Regions from separate parts of the Streptomyces sp. NPDC002564 genome, predicted to be linked through region 1. Evidence: riboswitches for the same ligand, from Rfam matches in the RefSeq annotation. Region 1 holds a riboswitch; each other region holds the start of a gene.
The links. Region 1 has a riboswitch for S-adenosylmethionine ahead of thrC (threonine synthase). Riboswitches for the same ligand answer to the same signal wherever they lie in the genome.
Positions count from the first base shown of each region.

Region 2: linked by a shared signal. The riboswitch ahead of ACFYXE_RS07965 (hypothetical protein) and the one ahead of thrC (threonine synthase) in region 1 are both predicted to bind S-adenosylmethionine.
Region 3: linked by a shared signal. The riboswitch ahead of ACFYXE_RS11995 (aminotransferase class V-fold PLP-dependent enzyme) and the one ahead of thrC (threonine synthase) in region 1 are both predicted to bind S-adenosylmethionine.

Region 1 is NZ_JBIARE010000006.1:140,812-147,790, reverse strand. Features, by position in the region: gene groL (chaperonin GroEL) at 1-1,104, opposite strand, end outside; gene ACFYXE_RS22325 (cold-shock protein) at 1,460-1,663, opposite strand; gene ACFYXE_RS22320 (ubiquitin-like small modifier protein 1) at 2,086-2,361, opposite strand; gene thrC (threonine synthase) at 2,479-3,798, opposite strand; SAM riboswitch class I at 3,792-3,940, opposite strand; gene ACFYXE_RS22310 (glucosyl-3-phosphoglycerate synthase) at 4,078-5,022, shown strand; gene ACFYXE_RS22305 (hypothetical protein) at 5,138-6,979, shown strand, end outside.
Region 2 is NZ_JBIARE010000002.1:316,491-323,469, forward strand. Features, by position in the region: gene ACFYXE_RS07950 (sensor histidine kinase) at 1-422, opposite strand, end outside; gene ACFYXE_RS07955 (hypothetical protein) at 618-1,067, shown strand; gene ACFYXE_RS07960 (radical SAM protein) at 1,200-2,558, shown strand; SAM riboswitch class IV at 2,694-2,803, shown strand; gene ACFYXE_RS07965 (hypothetical protein) at 2,849-3,187, shown strand; gene ACFYXE_RS07970 (SDR family oxidoreductase) at 3,331-4,062, shown strand; gene ACFYXE_RS07975 (GNAT family N-acetyltransferase) at 4,097-4,651, shown strand; gene ACFYXE_RS07980 (amino acid permease) at 4,732-6,258, opposite strand; gene ACFYXE_RS07985 (hypothetical protein) at 6,323-6,979, opposite strand, start outside.
Region 3 is NZ_JBIARE010000003.1:90,045-97,023, forward strand. Features, by position in the region: gene ACFYXE_RS11975 (NYN domain-containing protein) at 1-910, opposite strand, end outside; gene ACFYXE_RS11980 (hypothetical protein) at 945-1,184, opposite strand; gene ACFYXE_RS11985 (rhomboid family intramembrane serine protease) at 1,366-2,112, shown strand; gene ACFYXE_RS11990 (Lrp/AsnC family transcriptional regulator) at 2,150-2,431, shown strand; gene ACFYXE_RS11995 (aminotransferase class V-fold PLP-dependent enzyme) at 2,467-3,840, opposite strand; SAM riboswitch class IV at 4,017-4,134, opposite strand; gene trpD (anthranilate phosphoribosyltransferase) at 4,243-5,307, opposite strand; gene ACFYXE_RS12005 (cytochrome bc complex cytochrome b subunit) at 5,504-6,979, opposite strand, start outside.

The sequences.
Region 1 (6,979 bases):
CGCCAGGCGCTCCTGCAGCTTCTCGCGGTCGTAGTCGCTGTCCGAGTTCTCGATCTCGGCACGGATCTGGTTGACGCGGCCCTGGACCTGGTCGCTCTCACCGGAGCCGTCGACGATCGTCGTCTCGTCCTTGGTGATGACGACCTTGCGGGCGCGGCCGAGCAGGTCGAGACCGGCGTTCTCCAGCTTGAGGCCGACCTCCTCGGAGATGACGGTGCCACCGGTGAGGATGGCGATGTCGCCGAGCATGGCCTTGCGGCGGTCACCGAAGCCCGGGGCCTTGACGGCGACGGACTTGAAGGTGCCACGGATCTTGTTGACGACGAGCGTGGACAGCGCCTCGCCCTCGACGTCCTCCGCGATGATCAGCAGCGGCTTGCCCGACTGCATGACCTTCTCCAGCAGCGGAAGGAGGTCCTTCACGTTGGAGATCTTGGAGTTGACGATCAGGATGTACGGGTCGTCGAGCGACGCCTCCATACGCTCCATGTCGGTGGCGAAGTACGCCGAGATGTAGCCCTTGTCGAAGCGCATGCCCTCGGTGAGCTCGAGCTCCAGACCGAAGGTCTGGGACTCCTCGACGGTGATGACGCCTTCCTTGCCGACCTTGTCCATGGCCTCGGCGATGAGCTCGCCGATCTGGGTGTCGGCGGCGGAGATGGAGGCCGTGGAAGCGATCTGCTCCTTGGTCTCGACGTCCTTGGCCTGCTCGAGCAGGGCGCCGGAGACGGCCTCGACGGCCTTCTCGATGCCGCGCTTGAGGGCCATCGGGTTGGCACCGGCGGCCACGTTGCGCAGACCCTCGCGCACCAGGGCCTGGGCCAGGACGGTCGCGGTCGTCGTGCCGTCACCGGCGACGTCGTCCGTCTTCTTCGCGACCTCCTTGACCAGCTCGGCGCCGATCTTCTCGTACGGGTCCTCGAGCTCGATCTCCTTGGCGATGGACACACCATCGTTGGTGATCGTGGGGGCGCCCCACTTCTTCTCGAGGACGACGTTGCGACCCTTGGGGCCCAGGGTCACCTTGACGGCGTCGGCGAGCTGGTTCATGCCGCGCTCGAGGCCGCGCCGTGCCTCCTCGTCGAACGCGATGATCTTGGCCATGTGAAGTGGTCCTCCCGGACGATGGGGGTCCCCCCCAGCTCCCTCAAGGAGCTTGGGGGAGGAAACGCAAACGGATCGTGCTGGTGCCCGCGACGGACGGCCTGCAGCCCTTGTGGTTCCTTGCCCCACCCGGCCTGCGGGCCTCACCGACCCGATCCAAGTTCTGTCACTCTCACGCGGAGAGTGCTAAGCCCAATGATTAGCACTCGACCCCTGCGAGTGCAAGCGCCTCTCACGGATCTCGGACAGCTCTCCGGCGCGCGCCCCGGCGCCCGCGGGCGCACACGAGGGGCCCGTACCCCTGGCGGGATACGAGCCCCTGGCGATGCTTGCTTCGGTGGTCGGTCGCGCCGAGCTAGACGGCGAGTTTGACCATGTCCGCCTGCGGACCCTTCTGGCCCTGCGAGATCTCGAATTCGACTCGCTGACCTTCTTCAAGGGTGCGGTACCCGTCCATCTGGATCGCGCTGTAGTGGACGAAAACATCCGCACCACCGTCGACCGCGATGAAGCCGTACCCCTTCTCCGCGTTGAACCACTTGACGGTGCCCTGAGCCATGCCTAACTCCCCTATTACTGGCCCTTGCACAGGACCGCACTTCGCGGACCCGGGTCAGACCTCCACCGCCCATTGGATGATGGGGGTGTGCGCCGGAACGCGTCGACCGCCGCTGAATGTATCTGTCCAACTGCCGTCTGCAACAGGTCAATCGGACGAGAATTCCGGGCACGCGTGAACGGTAATATGCGAAGAATTCGCTGAATTCGGGGCAAGTCGGGCCAGGCAAAAGCCGCATAAGGTTCGAATGGGCAGCGCTCTTTGGCTACTTCTTGTCGGCTCCGGGCCGACTTCGTATATGCGCTCGGCACTGACGGCGAAGCACGCTTCCCAACTGTACCGTGCTCAACCATGCAGAATTGCCCCCTCCGTTTCTCGTACGGAGGGGGCAATTCAGATAACGCAGGGTACTTGCGAAAAGATCAGCCGCCGGCGACGGCGGGAATGATCGAGATGCCCGCGCCGTCCGGCGTCGCGGTCTCGAGGCCCTGCTCAAAACGGACGTCGTCGTCGTTCACGTACACGTTCACGAAGCGGCGCAGCTTGCCCTGGTCGTCCAGGACCCGGGCGGCGATCCCGGTGTGGTTCTTCTCCAGGTCGGCGATGACCTCACCGAGCGTGGCACCCTCGGCGGCGACCTCGGACTTGCCGCCGGTGTAGGTGCGGAGAATGGTGGGGATGCGGACGTTGACGCTCATGGGGTTCACCTCAGAAGTACGGAGGGCGGAGGGACGCGCCCCGCAAGGGGCGCGGGGAACGGCGCGCGGACGGGCCGCGACCGGCGGTCGGGCGACGGCGATCAGGTCCCGCGGCGGCTAACCGGCCAGCCCGGCGGAGCGAAACGCCTCGAGGTTCGGCTTGATCGTCGCGGTGGCCTGCGACGTCTCGGCGACGGCGTCGAGCGTCTTGAGGCCGTCCCCGGTGTTGAGGACCACCGTCGTCAGCGAGGGGTCGATGAGCCCCGCCTCGACGAGCTTCTTCGTGACGCCCACCGTCACGCCGCCCGCCGTCTCGGCGAAGATCCCCTCGGTCCGCGCGAGCAGCTTGATCGCGTCGACGACCTGCTCGTCGTTCACGTCCTCCACCGCGCCGCCGGTGCGGCGCGCGATGTCCAGGACGTACGGCCCGTCGGCCGGGTTGCCGATGGCGAGGGACTTGGCGATGGTGTCGGGCTTCTGCGGGCGCACCACGTCGTGACCGGCCTTGAAGGCGGCGGACACCGGGGAGCAGCCCTCGGCCTGCGCGCCGAAGATCTTGTAGGGCTTGTCCTCGACCAGGCCGAGCGCGATGAGCTCCTTGAGCCCCTTGTCGATCTTCGTGAGCTGCGAGCCGGAGGCGATCGGGATGACCAGTTGGTCGGGCAGCTGCCAGCCGAGCTGCTCGCAGATCTCGTACGCGAGGGTCTTGGAGCCCTCGCCGTAGTACGGCCGCAGGTTCACGTTCACGAAGCCCCAGCCCTCGCCCAGCGGGTCGCCGATGAGCTCGGAGCAGAAGCGGTTCACGTCGTCGTAGTTGCCCTCGATGCCGACGAGCTCGCCGCCGTAGACCGCGGCCATGACGACCTTGCCCTGCTCCAGGTCGTGCGGGATGAACACGCAGGAGCGGAAGCCGGCCCGGGCGGCGGCGGCGCCGACGGCGCCCGCGAGGTTGCCGGTGGAGGAGCAGGACAGGGTGGTGAAGCCGAAGGCGCGGGCGGCCTCCAGGGCCTGCGCGACGACCCGGTCCTTGAAGGAGTGCGTGGGGTTGCCGGAGTCGTCCTTGACGAACAACTTGCCCTGCTCGATGCCGAGTTCCCCGGCGAGGTTGTCGGCCTTGACCAGCTTGGTCCAGCCCGGGTTGAGGTTCGGCTTGTCGGCGACGTCGGCGGGGACGGGCAGCAGCGGGGCGTAGCGCCAGATGTTGGCGGGGCCGGACTCGATCTGCTTGCGGAGGGCCTCCGGGTCGCCGAGCGGCAGGTCGTAGGCGACTTCGAGGGGGCCGAAACACTCGACGCAGGCGAAGATCGGACCGAGCGGGAACGCGGTGCCGCACTCACGGCAGGAGAGTCCCGAGGCGGGGCCGAGGTCTACGGAAGAGGTGGTGCTTTCGGTGGCGACAGTCTGCACAGCCATGGAGGCGAGGCCCTTTCTCCTCATCTTCCTCGCGACGCATCTCGCCGCGAGACGGAATTGGCACCTTCCCGAGCCGGGAGCCTCGCTGCGCTTGATCGCGACGAGTCCGACCGGAGGGTTGCCGGGGCTTCAACGGGCCGTGTCCCTCTGCCCCTCTGGATGAGCGGTATTCGATTGTGGTGACGCCCACGACCCCCGACATGCGATGGTCACCGGCGTTGTTCAAGACTGTAACCGAAGCCCCGGACCCTTGAGATAGTCGTCCGAACCGCGAGATGGATCACATATGGGAGGACCAGGACCGTGCTGGAAGAGGTCGAGCACTGGCTGAGCAGGCGTTCCTGGTCGGTCGCCGACCGTCCGGTGGACCGGCTGGCCGCCGCCAAGCACGCGTCCGGCACCTCGGTGAGCGTCGTCCTGCCCGCGCTCGACGAGGAGGGCACGGTCGGCGAGATCGTGGCCGAGATCCGCCGGGCGCTGATGGAGCGGGTCCCGCTGGTCGACGAGCTGGTCGTGATCGACTCGGGCTCCACGGACCGCACCGCCGAGGTCGCCGCGGCGGCCGGCGCCCGGGTCGTGCACCGCGACGAGATCCTGCCGCGCATCGCGCCCGTCCCCGGCAAGGGCGAGGTGCTGTGGCGCTCGCTGCTCGTCACGAGCGGGGACGTCGTGGCGTTCGTCGACGCGGACCTGCGGGAGTTCTCCGCGGACTTCGTCTCGGGGATCGTGGGCCCGCTGCTCACCGACCCGGACGTGGACTTCGTCAAGGCGATGTACGACCGGCCGCTGGGCTCGGCGGCGGGCCAGGGCGGGCGGGTCACGGAGCTGATGGCGCGGCCGCTGCTGAACATGCACTGGCCGCGGCTCGCCGGGTTCGTCCAGCCGCTGGGCGGCGAGTACGCGGCGCGCAGGTCGCTCCTGGAACGGCTGCCGTTCCCCGTCGGGTACGGGGTGGAGCTGGGGCTGCTGGTGGACGCGCTGCACACCGTGGGCCTGGACGCGCTGGCGCAGGTGGATGTGGGGGTGCGCAGGCACCGGCACCAGGACGGGCAGGCGCTGGGCCGGATGGCGGCGGCGATCTACCGGACGGCGCAGCTGCGCCTGGCCCGCGGCCATCTGCTGCGCCCCGAGCTGACCCAGTTCGAGCGGGGCGCGGACGGCTTCGTGCCGCGGACCCATCCCGTGGACACCGAGGAACGCCCGCCGATGACCGATGTCGCCGAGTACGCGCACCGCCGCGTGGCGTGACCGCGGCGGCCGTCGCGTGGCGTAACCACGGGGGCCGCCGCGTGGCGCAACCACAGCAGATGATGCGTTTTGCCTACATTGCCCCTTTATGTGGGTCAGATATGCACTGAAAGCCATGCGGCGGGCCGGAGTGCTCACGCTCGCCTCCGCCACCGTCGCGGCGGGCGCGCTCGCCGTGACCGCGACGCCCGCGTCCGCGGAGGTCATCGAGCCCTTCGCCAAGCGCTACGACGAATCGCTGTACGGCGACTTCAAGACCATCGGCAACACGGTCCTCGACTGCCCGACGAGCCCCGCCGACGTGGCCGCCGCCTGCAAGGAGACCCAACAGGCCCAGGGCACCAAGAACAACAACAACTTCGCCGAGCGCCGCATCGACACCGCCGGTCTCTCCGGCACCTTCGACTCCAGCACCGGCCGGGTGACGATCCCGCCGGGCGCCCAGGTCGACTACGCGCGGCTGTTCTGGGGCGGCAACGCGGGCACGCACCGCTTCGGCAGCACCGTGCGCACCATCTGCGACCTCAACCGCGAGGGCAACCAGCCCGTGGACCCGGCCCCCGGCGACCCGCTCACCACCGCCCCCGTCATCCGGGTCGACGGCGGCGCGGAGAACACGGTGAGCGTGGAGAACGCGGTCCGCTCCCCGGCCGCCACCCAGGGCCCGCACTACTACACCGCCGAGGCCGACGTCACCAACGCCTTCCAGGGCGCCACCACCGGCAGCCCCGTCGAGGTCGCGGTCGGCAACGTGTGGGCGCCCGCCGGCCAGGGCTGCGTCGGCGGCTGGTCGCTGACCGTCGTCTACAAGTACGACGGCCCGAACGAGGAGTACGCGCCGGACCGCCGCAACGTCTACCTCTGGGGCGGCCACGTCATCCAGCGCTCCACCAAGGGGCGCGCCGCGGCCCCGGACGGCTCCACCACCGTCCCCGTCGACGGCTTCTACCGCACCGAGGGCGACATCCACGCCAGCGTCACCGCGTACGAGGGCGACTGGAACACCAAGGGCGACCAGTTCCTGGTCGACGGCAAGCCCGTCACCGAGCCGCACACCGGCAAGAGCGACAACTTCTTCATCAGCCAGGACGACGGCGCGGTCAAGCCCAAGCACCGCAACAACCTGAGCATCGACGCCAAGGCCTTCGAGGTGCCGGACGGCGCGATCCCCGTCGGCGCCAGGTCGGCGAGGCTGACCTTCACCAGCACCGGCGACGTGTACGTCCCCTCCCAGCTGGCGCTCTCCGTGCCGGTGCCGGACCTGGAGGTCACCAAGACCGCCGCGCCCGCCAAGGTGCGGCCCGGCGACAAGCTGACGTACACGGTCAAGGCCAAGAACATCAGCAAGCTGCCCTACCCGGGCGCGCGGTTCGGCGACGACCTGAGCGGCAACCTCGACGACGCCACGTACAACGAGGACGCGAAGGCCTCCACCGGCACCGTCTCGTACACCAGACCCCGGATCGGCTACGTCGGCGACATCGGGCCCGGCGAGACCGCGACCGTCACCTACTCGCTGACCGTCCACGACCCGGTGCGCGGCGACGGCAAGCTGCTCAACAACGTCGACGTGGAGACCCCGCGCTCCAACTGCGAGAAGGGCAGCACCGACCCGAAGTGCTCCGCCGAGCCGGTCATCGACGTCCCGCGGCCGCCGCTCACCGTCGTCTCCTCGCCCCGCGACCGCACCGTCCCGGCCTGCGGCTCCACCACCAACACCATCACCCTCAGGAACACCTCGCGGAACCCGCGCATCGGCGCCACCGCCTCCTGGCCCGTGACCCGCGGCTCCACGCCCGTCCCGAGCGCCGGAAAGGTCGTCCGGGAGGGCTCCCGGTACGTGTGGCGGGGCACCGTTCCCGCGCACGGCAAGGTCTCCGTCACCCAACACGTCAAAGTGTCGTGTACTCCGGGTGAGGTCACCGTCATCACGGTGACGGCGCCGGGCAGCAACTGC
Region 2 (6,979 bases), on a different contig from region 1:
GTACGCACCGGCGCGGCCACGACCGCGACGGCGAGCAGCGGGCAGAGCACGTACGCGGCAGGCAGCCGCGCGGTCCGTGCCGTGACCGTGAGCAGCGCGAGGAGCGCGAAGGACTCCAGGACGCCCCAGCTGCTGAGCCGGACGTCACCGAGCACCAGCCCGAGGGTGAGCCCACCGGAGACGAGCGCCGCGCCGCCCGCCCGCACCTCGATGCCCGGCCGGCCCCGCACCCCTCCCAGGAACAGGACGGCGACGGCCAGCGGCCCGGTGACGAGCGGCAGCACGCAGAGGTCCGGCCTGCCCGACACCAGGTCGAGCAGCCAGAGCAGCACGGCGGGCACGGCGAGGAGCAGTGCCTTGCGGGGCAGGGGCCGGGCGGTGCCGGGCCGGGGCGTGCCGGACCGGTAGCGGTGATCATCCACGTACCGAATGTACGCATCGGGGCGTATCCGGCAGATCGGCCGAAAGCATGAGCGGTGCGGTGCTGATCGACCGAAGGGCCGAGGCGCGAGGGGTGCGGGGGCGGCGAGAGTGGAGCCAGTCACTCCGCCTCCGGCCGGAGCACCCCCAGCCCCAGCCCCCCCCCCAGCACCCCGCACCTGAAGAAAGCGACCACCATGACCCGCACGGCCACCCCCTTCCGCTCGCGCACCGCACTCTGCGCGCTCGGCGTGACCGCCCTCGCCGTCTCGCTGACCGCCTGCAGCGGTTCCGCCAACCCCTTCGACGACCACGAGGAGAAGGCGTCGTACGGGGAGGGCGCGGCGGCGAAGAGCGCCCGCGCCTCCGTGCCGCGCTGGCTCCCCGACGACGCGAGCGACATCAAGTACGTGATGTCGACCACGGGCGACGACCGGATCATCCGGTTCCGGACGCCGGACGGAACGTTCCCGGCCGCCTGCAAGCCGGGCAAGGCGCAGGGCGAGCCGCGCCTGAAGGCCGACTGGTTCCCCTCCGACCTGGCCTCGAAGGCGGACACGAACTGCGGTACCTGGTCCGGCGCGGCGGTCGACGGGGTGCTGTACGCCTGGCAGGACAAGGACGTGGTCAAGAAGGCGGCGCGCTGACCGCGACGGAGCCGCCCGCAGCATAGACCTGCGCCGGACGCGCTCTGCGACCGGAGTCGGATCCGCGGCGCATCGGCGGCGTATTAGCGTGGAGCGGACAGATCGACCGACAGGATCCGAGGTGCCCGGCCCATGCCAAGCCGCAGCGAGAGCCGTACCGAACTCATCGAGTCACTCATGGAGCGGTTCCCGCACGTGCCGCGGGAAGCCGTGATCAAGGAGGATCTGCTGCGCGGCGGCATGGCCTTCGACGAATCGGCGCTGAGCGACAACGAAGGCGGCGAGGTCAAGCCGAAGTCGTACTTCATCTTCTCCTTCGACCACGGCACCCTTCCCGAGCTGGGCGCCGCGGCGCTGCGCCGCCCGCCGGAGGAGATCGTCCTGACCGGCGGCCCCTACGGGCTGCGCCGCACCGTCGTCTCGGTGCGCGTGAACCCGGCCTCGCCCTACCGGGTGGCCGCCGACGACAACGGCGTGCTCGGCCTCTACCTGGACGGCGTGCGGATCTCCGACGTCGGCCTGCCGCCGATGCCGGACTACTACCGGCACACCCTGGAGAACGGCAAGTCCGTGATGGAGGTGGCGCCCACCATCCAGTGGGGCTACCTCATCTACCTCACGGTCTTCCGCGTCTGCCAGTACTTCGGCGCCAAGGAGGAGTGCCAGTACTGCGACATCAACCACAACTGGCGCCAGCAGAAGGCGGCGGGCCGTCCCTACACGGGCGTGAAGCCGATGGACGAGGTGCTGGAGGCCCTCGCCATCATCGACAAGTACGACACCAACAAGTCGTCCACCGCGTACACGCTCACCGGCGGCGCCATCACCACACAGCTCCAGGGCAAGGACGAGGCCGACTTCTACGGCCAGTACGCCAAGGCCATCGAGGAGCGCTTCCCCGGCCGCTGGATCGGCAAGGTCGTCGCCCAGGCGCTGCCCAAGGCGGACGTGCAGCGCTTCCACGACTACGGCGTGCGGATCTACCACCCCAACTACGAGGTGTGGGACCCGTACCTCTTCGAGCGCTACTGCCCCGGCAAGGAGCGCTACGTGGGCCGTGACGAGTGGCACCGCCGCATCCTGGACTCCGCCGACGTGTTCGGGCCGCGCAACGTCATCCCGAACTTCGTGGCGGGCGTGGAGATGGCGGAGCCGTTCGGCTTCAAGACGGTCGACGAGGCCATCGACTCCACCGTCGAGGGCCTGCAGTACTTCATGTCGCGCGGCATCACGCCCCGCTTCACCACCTGGTGCCCGGAGCCCACGACGCCGCTCGGCAAGGCCAACCCGCAGGGCGCCCCGCTGGAGTACCACGTGCGTCTCCTGGAGGCCTACCGCGCGACGATGGAGGCCAACGGCCTGTCCTCGCCGCCCGGATACGGTCCGGCCGGACCCGGCAACGCCGTCTTCTCGGTGAGTTCCTTCATGGACAGCCTCCCGGCGGAGGCGGCCGCCCCGGAGGACGCCGTCATCCCGGAGAAAGCTTCTTAGCCGCGTAGCCGCGTAGGTGCGGAATCGCGGAATCGCGTAGTCGCGGAGCCCCGTCGATCCGTGCCGCAGGAGCCCTGTCCGGGCCGCGAAAAATGCCCGGGCAGGGCTCCTGCGCATCGTGTTACGGTCGGCACGGGTCACGAGTTCCAGCGCCAAGCCCCGGCTCGCTGGACGGCACCCCGCTCCGTCGCGGGTGCCCCGGGTGACGACCCGCCCCGTGCGACGTGCACGGGGAACGGCGGATCACCGGGGTCGGCGACACCCGGGGTCCACGACTCCGGAGGCGCACCATGACGCACCCGCACGACACCTGCGACACCTACACCCCCGGCCACCAGGTCCACTGGATCCAGGCACGCGAGAGCGCGAAGGACCCCGGCCCGGAGGTCGACGTCCTGCTGTCCTCGCACGACGTCGCGGACGACGGCCGGATCTCCCTGCACGTGCTCGGCCCGACCCGGGGCGTGCCCGCCGCCCTGTGGACCCACGACCCCGAGCACCTGCGCCGCCTGCTGCGCGAGCACCGGGGCCTGGCCAGGTGGCAGCCCCGCTGGAACCTGCTCAGGCTGCGCCGCGACACCGTCGGCAGCACGCTGGTCTGCGTCGCCCCGCAGGAGCCGGGGCACTGACCCCGGCCGCGACCAGGCACGTACGGGACCTCCCGGCGGCCGGCGAAGATCACCGCTTCGTAGGATGACGAGGTGATCCGGACGCGGGCGATCCCCGCGTCCGGGCGGCGCGACAGTCAGCCACCCAGAGCCGGAGGTCCCCCGTGCAGCACCACCCCGTCACCGTCGTCACCGGCGGCAGCCGCGGCATCGGCGCGGCCGTCGGCGCCCGCCTCGCCCGGGACGGCCACGACGTCGTCCTCGGCTACCACGCGGACGAGCGGGCCGCCGAACAGGCCGCCGACGCCGTCCGTGCGGCGGGCCGCCGCTGCGTCACCGTACGGGCCGACACCGCCGACGAGGCCGACGTCGACCGCCTCTTCGACACCGCGGCGGCCGAGCTCGGCCCCGTCACCGGCCTCGTCAACAACGCCGGGATCGGCGCCCCCGTCGGCCCGCTGGCCGACGCCGACGCCGCCGGCCTGCGCCGGGCCCTGGAGGTCAACGTCCTCGGCTACCTGCTCTGCGCCCGGCGCGCGGTGCGCGACATGAAGGGGCGCGGCGGCGCCGTCGTGAACATCTCGTCCGCGGCGGCCACCCTCGGCGCCCCGGGCGAGTACGTCCACTACGCGGCCGCCAAGGGCGCCGTCGACACGATGACGGTCGGCCTGGCCAAGGAGGTCGCGCCCGACGGCATCCGCGTCAACGCCGTGGCCCCCGGCGTGATCTGGACGGAGTTCCACGCCGACCCCGAGCGCCCCGCGAAGCTCGCGTCGGGCATTCCGCTGGGCCGCTCCGGTCAGCCCGAGGAGATCGCGGCCGCGGTCGCCTGGCTGCTCTCGGACGAGGCCTCGTACGCGACCGGGACGGTGCTGCGGGTGGCGGGCGGCCGGTGATCCCGGCGAGGGCATCCACTCGTACGCTGTGCACATGATCAGCGGAGAGAGCGCCCTCAGCCAGGACGTCGTCATCCGGCCGGTGTCGCCCGACGACGCGGCCGCCCTCGCACGCGCCTACCGCCGCAACCGCGCGCACCTCGACCCCTGGGACCCGGACCGCCCCGACTCCTTCTACACCGAGGAGGGCCAGGCCGAACGGGTCCGGGGGCAGCTCGTGGACGGCCGCGCGGGCCGGTCCGCGCACTGGGTGCTCGCGAGCGGCGACGAGATCGTCGGCCATGCCGCCGTGTCCCACATCGTCCGCGGCCCCGCCCACAGCGGGAGCCTCGGCTACTGGATCGACGCGGCACAAGTGGGGCGCGGCCTCGCCTCCGCCGCCGCGCTGTACGTCTGCGCCGCGGCGGACGGCCAACTGGGCCTGCACCGCCTGGAGGCGGGCACCCTGCTGCACAACTCCGCCTCGCAGCGGGTCCTGGAGAAGTGCGGCTTCGAGGAGTTCGGGGTCGCGCCGCGCTACCTGTACATCAAGGGCGCGTGGCGCGACCACCGGCTCTTCCAGAAGATCCTCAACGACCGTCCGGTGTAGGCCCGTACGAGCCCGTCAGGACCCACCGGACCCGGTACGGGCCGGCCCGTGGGACGGAACACCCCACGGGCCCGCGGGACTCAGACGATGTTCTCCGCGACCTCCGCCTGCTCACGGTCCGAGCCGTACGCCTGCGGGGTGCTGTACGAGCGGCGTGCCACGAACCACCACACCGTGGCCAGGAGCAGCACCGCGGCCAGGGCGATCGAGGCGTAGTTCATCGAGTCGACCGTGACCGGGGAGACCTGCGGCAGGCAGAAGAGCACGGTCACGAACGCCACCCAGATCACCGCGATCCAGCCGACCGGCTTGCTCCAGCGGCCCAGGTTCCACGGCCCCGGCTGGAAGCGGTCGCCCGCGCGCAGCCGCAGGAAGATCGGGATGGCGTACGCGGGCGTGATGCCGATGACGTTGATCGCCGTCACCGCCGTGTACGCGGTCGTGGAGTACAGCGAGGGCAGCGCGATGACCGCGGCCAGGCCGACCGACAGCCACACCGCGGGGACCGGGACCTGGGTGCGCGAGCTGACCTTGCGCCAGATCGCGGAGCCCGGCAGCGCGTTGTCGCGGCTGAAGGCGAACACCATGCGGCTCGCGGCGGCCGTCTCGGCGTTGCCGCAGAACAGCTGCGCCACGATCACGATGAGCAGCAGCGCGGTCGCCCCGGACTCGCCGATCGCGTCGATCATGATCTGGGCGGGCGGCACGCCGGTGTCGGTGGCGAGCGTGCCCGCGTAGTTCTGGATGGCGAAGGTCAGACCGGCGAGCAGCACGAAACCGGCGATCCACGACGCCCAGATGGCGCGCACGATGCCGCGGGCCGCGGACACCGACGCGTTGGACGTCTCCTCCGACAGGTGCGCGGACGCGTCGTACCCGCAGAACGTGTACTGGGCGAGGAGCAGGCCGATCGCCGTCACGTAGAGCGGGTTGTCCCAGCCCGTGTTGTTCACGAACTCGCCGAACACGAACGACGGCGACTGGTGGTGGTCGGGCACGATCGCGAGGACGCCGACGATCACGGCGACGCCGGCCACGTGCCACCACACGCTGATCGAGTTGAGCAGGCTGACCAGGCGCACGTTGAAGAGGTTCAGGACGGCGTGCAGGAGCAGGATGCACAGGAAGATCAGGAACGTCTTCTCGGGGGTCGGCGTGAAGCCGAACTTCAGGTTCAGGAAGGCGCCGGTGAACAGCGCGGCACCGTAGTCGATGCCCGCTATCGCGCCGAGCAGCCCGAGCAGGTTCAGCCAGCCCGTGTACCAGCCCCAGCGGCGTCCGCCGAGCCGGTCCGCCATGTAATAGAGGGCGCCCGACGTCGGGTAGGCGCTGGTGACCTCGGCGAGCGCCATGCCCACGCAGAGCACGAACAGGCCGACGCCCGCCCAGCCCCACAGCATCACGGCCGGGCCGCCGGTGTTGAGGCCGAAGCCGTACAGGGTCATGCAGCCGGACAGGATGGAGATGACGGAGAAGCTGATGGCGAAGTTGCCGAAGCCGCCCATGCGACGGGCCAGGACGGGCTGGTAGCCGAGCTCTCTGAGCCGCTCTTCCTCGTCCTGGCGCGGCGCTGGGACCGGGCTCGACGACCAGGTGGTGCGGGACACGGTGGAACCTCCGAAGGGGACGGGGAGCAGGGGGGCTGAGGGGGTGGGCGGCGGGCTCCGGGGGTCAGCCGGGGCCGCGGGACGCGCTGAAGCAGCGGGCGCGGGCCTGCACGAAGACCTCGGCGGCGGCGTCCGCGTCGCCGGGGGAGTGGGTGCGGTAGGTCCACGGCACGGTGGCGAAGAACGGGTCGAGGGCCTGGAACACCCGTGACGCGTCGTGGAACTGGTGCGCGCCCCACAGCGCGTGGGCCAGGTAGTTCAGGTCGACCAGCGAGGTCAGCGCGGGCGACGAGTGGTCGAACCACAGCTGCAGCGCGAGCAGCGCGGAGCGGGTGGCGTCCTCGGAGATCCAGTGCAGGTCCAGGGCCTGCTCCTGCCCGGCCTCCCTGCGGTACCGCTCGACGCGGACGTAGAGGGGCAGCAGGTGCAGCGCGGAGCCGGCGGGGGCCGAGGCCGACGCCCACTGGACGAAGTTGTACGCCTCGGTGAGCGGGCCCTGCGCGCGCCGTGCGTACACGAACTGGAGCATCCGGTGGTACGCCTCGCGGTTGCCCGGATCCCGCTTGTCGGCCTCGCCCAGGAGGTGCCAGGGGCCGGGGAAGAGCATCGGCTCCGGCGGCGCCACCCGGTGCTCGTCCCAGCGCTGCCCCACGTCGAGCTGGGCCATGGTCAGCAGGCAGATCCACGGCACGGGATCCTCGGGCGACATCGAGGACGCGTC
Region 3 (6,979 bases), on a different contig from region 1:
TGTCCTTGGGCGACATCCGCCCCGGCTCCACGGCGTCCACGGTCTCCGCGGGCCGCACCGAGACGGGCGGCAGCGCCAGCTCGCGGCGCAGCCCCTGGGCCGCGTCGAGGACCGTGTCGAGCAGCAGCCGCAGCCGCATGTCCTCGACGCTGCGCCCCTCACGGGCCGCCCGGCGGCTGGCCTCCAGGGCCGCCTCGGTCTCGCCGAGCCGCGCCTTGAGGCGGCGCGACTCGCTCTCGGCGGCGGACACCTGCGCCTGCCCCTCGGCACGCACCGCCTCCACCTCGGCGGCGGCCTTGCGGAGCGCGGCCTCGCCCCGCTTGACGTCGCTGAGGGCCCCGCGCAGCTTGCGGTGCATCGATTCGGCTTCCCTGCGTGCCGCTTCGAGCTCGGTGCGCAGCCGCTCGGTCTCCGCCTTGGTCTGGCCGCGGGCGGCGACGAGGTCCTCGCGCAGCCGCTCCAGCTCGGCCCGGGTCTCGTCGTCGGCGCGCTCGGCGTCGGCCCGCTGGGCCTCCTCACCCGCCGCGGTGACCAGCTTCACCCATCCGGCGGGACGCAGCACGTAGGCCGCCGCCGCCACGTCCAGCGGATCGGCGGCGGGCGGCGGCGATCCCGCGTCGAGGGCGCCGGCGAGCTCGGGCTGTGCCTCCCTGAGGCGTTCGCCGATGCGCTGGCGGAACAGCGTGTCGTTCTCCAGCGCCGCCGCCATGGCGTTGGCCGCGAACTTCGCCCGCCGGGTGGGCGTGAAGCGCGCGTACTGCCGCAGCTGGGCGGGCAGTTCGGCCAGGGTCAGCCCGCCGAAACCGTCCGAGACGATCTGGACGACCCGCCGGCGCACCCCGTCGGGCAGCGGACGGTCGAGCACCTCAGCGGCGCCGTCGTCCGGCTCCCCGCCTGCGCTCTCCACCATCCGTCACCCCACTAGCTGTGCGGGCCCCGCTCCCTCAGGAGTCGGTGCCCGGCCTGTCCACGAGTTCCACCTGATCCACGGCGTTGCACCATCGGCAGCGCACCGACTCGATGGTCTCACTGACCACCTCGCGTTCCTCGACGTTCGACTCTCCGGCCAGGTCGAGATGGACATACTCGACGACCTTCGAGCTGCGGGTCACGTCGAAACGCGTGAGATTGCCGCAGAGCGTGCAGCGCCACCGGGTGGTGGCGGTCGGCAGGGGAACCGTCATCGTGGCTGTTCGCTTCCTTCGGAGACTGCGTACGTCGACGTCTTCGGCGACCGTGGGCCCACGCCGGCTTCCATGGCGCGTAGTGCCCGTAACCCTAAGGCCTGTAAGGGGCGCCATGCTGCGCCCTCCGGTGCGGCATGGCGGTCTGGGCAGGTAGCGCCCGTTACGTCATGCTCTGTTCATGATCACCACATGGGGTTCGAAGGCGGGCCGGCTGCTCCGGGGACAGTCCGCCCCGGTCACGTACGGGCTGATCGCCGTCTGCTGCGTGGTCTTCGTCATCTCCCCGGTGTCCGGATTCAACCCCGTCTACGGCAAGGGCGACGAGCTGCTCGCCGCGCAGCAGGCCTATTTCGAGCGGTGGGGAGTGGTACCCGTCGAACTGTTCAGCGGGGTCCCGCGGGCCGCCCTCGGACCGTTCACCGCCCTGTTCGTGCACGGAAGCTGGCTTCATCTGCTCGGGAACATGCTGTTCCTGTACGTCTTCGGGGCCATGGTCGAGGAACGCATGGGGCACCTCCTGTACGCGCTCTTCTACCTCAGCTGCGGATACCTCGCCCTGCTCGCCTACGCGGCCGCGCACGCGGGCTCCGACCAGACGCTGGTGGGAGCCTCCGGGGCGATCTCCGCCGTCCTCGGCGCTTTTCTGTATCTCTTCCCGCAGGCGCGCGTCACCAGCCTCTTCCCGTTCCTCTTCTTCCTGCCGCTGCGCTTCCCCGCCTGGGTGGTCCTGCCGTTCTGGGTGACGCTGCAGTGGCTGGCGGCGGGGCAGGGCGGCAAGGGCACGGGGGTGGCCTATCTGGCGCACCTGGTGGGCTTCTCGCTCGGCTTCCTCTTCGCGTGGGGGTGGTGCGTGCGGGGGCGGCGGAGCACGCGCGGGAGGACGTCCCTGCCCGCGCGGGAGGGTGAGGCGGGAGGGCTAGAGTGAACGGCACAGCACCGGCCACCGAGGGAGACAGCCAGCCGTGATCACCGCGATCGTGCTCATCAAGACCAGCGTGGACCGGATTCCGGAGATCGCCGAGTCGATCGCCGCGCTCGACTCGGTCAGCGAGGTCTTCTCCGTCACGGGTACGTACGACCTGATCGCGATGGTGCGCGTGCCGCGCCACGACGACCTGGCCGACGTCATCCCCGGCCGGATCAGCAAGATCCCCGGCGTCGAGGCGACCGACACGCACGTCGCGTTCCGCACGTACTCCCAGCACGACCTGGAAGCCGCCTTCGCGATCGGCCTCGACTCCTAAGCCTCCCGGAGGGCCGGGTCACCGGGGCGCCCCGGTCAGACGGCGGCGCCGGTGTCCGGCACGCACCGCCCGTCCTCGGTGCGGTAGTTCCAGCGCGCGCCGTCGGCCACGAGCTCCTTGACGGCGCGCACGAACCGCTCCACGTGCTCGTCGGGGGTGCCCGCGCCGAAGCTCACCCGGATGGCGTTCAGGGACTTCTCGCCGGGCGCCGCCTCGGGCGCGCCGCACTCGCCCTGGGTCTGCGGGTCGCTGCCCAGCAGGGTGCGCACCAGCGGGTGGGCGCAGAAGAGGCCGTCGCGCACGCCGATGCCGTACTCCGCGGACAGCGCGGCCGCGAAGTGCGAGCTGTTCCAGCCCTCCACGACGAACGAGATGACGCCCACGCGCGGCGCGTCGTCGCCGAAGAGCGACAGGACCCGCACCTGCGGCACCTCGGCCAGCCCGGTGCGGACCCGCGCGATGAGCTGCTGCTCCCGGGCGACGAGACCCTCGAAGCCCGCCTCGGTGAGCGCCTTGCAGGCGGCGGCGATCGCGTACACGCCGATGACGTTCGGCGAACCGGCCTCGTGCCGGGCCGCGCTGTCGTGCCACTCCACGTCCACTCCGCCGTCCGTGCGCCGCGCCACCTTGCGCGAGGCGCCGCCGCCCGCGAGGTAGGGCTCGGCGGTGCGCAGCCAGTCGGAGCGGCCCGCGAGGACACCGGAGCCGAAGGGCGCGTACAGCTTGTGCCCGGAGAAGGCGACCCAGTCGACGTCCAGCTCGTCGATGGAGACCGGGTGGTGGGGGGCGAGCTGCGCGGCGTCCAGGACGATGCGGGCGCCGTGGGCGTGCGCGGCGGCGGCGAGCTCCTTGACGGGCCACAGTTCGCCGGTGACGTTCGAGGCGCCGGTCACGCAGACCAGGGCGGGGCCGTAGGGGTCGCGGTCGGCGAGGGCGTGCTCCAGGGTGCGCACGGCGTCGCCGGGGGTGCGCGGCGCGTTGAGGTAGGTGACGCGGGCGTCCCGCCACGGCAGGAGCGAGGCGTGGTGCTCGGTCTCGAAGACGAAGACCTGGCAGTCCGCGGGCAGCGCGGCGGCGAGCAGGTTCAGCGAGTCGGTGGTGGAGCGGGTGAAGACGACCTGGTCGTCCTCGCGGCAGCCGAGGAACTCGGCGACCGTCGTACGGGCGTTCTCGAAGAGGTCGGTGGAGAGCTGCGAGAGGTAGCCGGCGCCGCGGTGCACGCTGCCGTAGTACGGCGCGTAGGCCGCCACGTCGTCCCAGACCCGCTGCAGCGCCGGGGCGCTCGCCGCGTAGTCGAGGGCCGCGTACGTCACCTCGCCGCCGGTGACCAGCGGCACGGTGACGTCACGGCCGAGGACGGCCAGCGGGGCACAGACGGACGAGTCGGCGGCAACGGCGGAAACAGACATGGCGAACTCCCGGAAGAGACAAGTGAGTTCACTGCGACGACGGCCGCGCGACGAGGGCTGCGGCGGTGCAGTGATGAAGAGAAGAAGGGTGCGCGGAAAAGGGGCCGGAAGGCCCTAGCACATTCGCTTGCTCACGAGACTGCTCCCTTGAGGACCAGGACCCCAGGGTTCGCAGGGGTCCGCGCTTGCCACGGACCTTGCTGTCCACGGCCTGGTCTTCACCCGGGGCACCCCGCCACGGACGGAGGGTTGCCGGACAGCGGGCCGGGGCCGTAGTCGCTGTCACTCATGACCTGTGCAGCATCCTGCCATACGATCTTCGGCGCGCAAGGCGCAGTCCAGGATCCGGACTGCGCCGTGCGTCACACCGATACCGCGTCCCGGGGACTCCCCCGGGGCCTGTCAGCGGTTGCTGGCGGACACCCAGCGCTCCAGGGCCTGCTTCGCGGCCCCCGAGTCGATCGCCTGCGCCGCGCGGTCCATGCCGGCCCTGATCTGGGCCACCAGCGGCTCGTCGGTCGGCGTGAGGGCGACCAGCGCCGCCGCGGAGTTCAGCAGCACCGCGTCCCGTACCGGGCCGCGCTCGCCGTCGAGGAGGCGCAGGGCCACCTCCGCGTTGTACGAGGCGTCGGCGCCCCGCAGCGCCTCGACGGGCACCAGGTCGATCCCGACGTCCCGCGGGTCGAAGGCCTCCTCGCGCACGGCGCCGTCCCGCACCGTCCAGACCCGGGAGGTCGACGTCGTGGTCAGCTCGTCCAGCCCGTCGTCGCCGCGGAAGACGAGGGAGGAGTGCCCGCGCTCGGCGAAGACGCCGGCCACGATGGGGGCCATCCGGGGGTCGGCGACGCCGACGGCCTGGGCCCGCACCCGGGCGGGGTTGGTGAGCGGGCCGAGCAGGTTGAAGACGGTCCGGATGCCGAGCTGGCTGCGTGCCCCGCCCGCGTGCCGCAGCGCCGGGTGGAACTTCACGGCGAAGCAGAACGTGATCCCCGCCTCGTCCGCCACCTCGACCACCCGCTGGGGGGTGAGGTCCAGGTTGACGCCGAGCTTCTCCAGGACGTCGGAGGCGCCGGACGCGCTGGAGGCGGCGCGGTTGCCGTGCTTGACGACCTTCGCGCCGGCGCCCGCGACGACGATCGCGGACATGGTCGAGATGTTGACGGTCTTGGCGCCGTCGCCGCCGGTGCCGACGATGTCGACGCTGGGGCCGGGCACGTCGATGACGTTGGCGTGCGCGTACATGGCGCGGACCAGGCCGGAGATCTCCTCGACGGTCTCGCCCTTGGCCCGCAGCGCCACCACGAAACCGGCGATCTGCGCGTCGGTGGCCTCGCCCCGCATGATGCGGTCCATGGCCCAGGCCGTGTCGTCGGCGCTCTGGTCGCGCCCGTCGAGCAGGCCGTTCAGGACGTCGGGCCAGGAACGGCCCGCCGCGGTGTCGCCTCCTGCGGGGGTCACAGCGCTCATAGCCGCTCCTGGTCTTCTTCGTCCGTAGGGCAAGGAAACACCCCCGCACGCGGGGGTGGGACCACCCTATCCAGCCTCCGGGACGGCAAAGAGCCCCGTCCATGCAATGGACGGGGCTCCTGCCGTGGCGACCGTGGTGGTCCCCCGCCCGGACGAGGCCGGGAGGGGGCGGTCAGTGCTTCACAGCATCAGGTGATCAGTGGTGACCGTGGCCGCTCGTGATCTCCTTGTACTCGTCGGCGGTGGGCTTGGGGATCTGGTTGTTCTCCCCGTAGTAGCCCTTCGAGAGCTTCGCCCGGAGCTTCTGCGTTCCGGACAGCTTGCGCTCCACGCCGTTCTCGTCGACCGACGGGCCGATCTCGACCGGCTGGTACTGCTCGTGCGCCGTGAGCGTGTGCAGCTGCTCGCGGCTGAGCGGCTCGTGGACCTCGATGAACTCACCGTGCGGCAGGCGCTTGATGATGCCCGACTCGCGGCCGTGCAGCACCTTGTCCTTGTCGCGCCGCTGCAGACCCAGGCAGATCCGCTTGGTGACGATGAAGGCGAGGACCGGTCCGACGAAGAAGCCGATCCGGACGAACCAGGTGATGGCGTTCAGCGACAGGTGGAAGTGGGTGGCCCACAGGTCGTTGCCACCACCGACCAGCATGATCATGTACGCCGTCAGCCAGGCGACACCGAAGGCCGTACGGGTCGGGGCGTTGCGCGGGCGGTCCAGGATGTGGTGCTCGCGCTTGTCGCCGGTGACCCAGGACTCGATGAACGGGTAGACCGCGATGGCCACGAGGACCAGCGGGAAGACCACGACCAGCGGGATGAACACGCCCAGGGCGAGCGTGTGGCCCCAGAGGTTGATCTCCCAGCCCGGCATCACACGGATCAGGCCCTCGGCGAAGCCCATGTACCAGTCGGGCTGGGCGCCGGTGGACACCTGGTCCGGGCGGTACGGGCCGATGGCCCAGATCGGGTTGATCGAGGCGATGGCCGCGATGACCGCGATGACACCGAAGACCAGGAAGAAGAAGCCTCCGGCCTTGGCCATGTAGACCGGCAGCAGCGGCATGCCGACGACGTTCTTGTTGCTCTTGCCGGCGCCCGCGTACTGCGTGTGCTTGTGGTAGAAGACCAGGATCAGGTGCGCCACCACGAGGCCGAGCATGATGCCCGGCAACAGCAGGATGTGGACCGAGTAGAACCGCGCCACGAAGTCGCCGCCGGGGAACTCCCCGCCGAACAGGAACATCGACAGGTAGGTGCCGACGATCGGCATCGACAGGATGGCGCCCTGCATGAAGCGGACACCGGTGCCGGAGAGCAGGTCGTCCGGGAGCGAGTAACCGGTGAAACCGGTGAACATGCCGAGGACGAACAGCAGGAAGCCGAACAGCCAGTTGACCTCACGGGGCTTGCGGAACGCACCCGTGAAGAACACGCGCATCATGTGCACGAACATGCCGGCGAGGAAGATCAGCGCCGCCCAGTGGTGGATCTGCCGGATCAGCAGACCACCGCGCACATCGAAGGAGATGTGCATGGTCGAGTTGAACGCCTCCGACATCAGCTGTCCCTGCATCGGGATGTAGCTGCCGGAGTACTCCACCTCGTTCATCGACGGGTGGAAGAACAGCGTCAGGTACACACCCGTGAGGATGATGATGATGAAGCTGTAGAG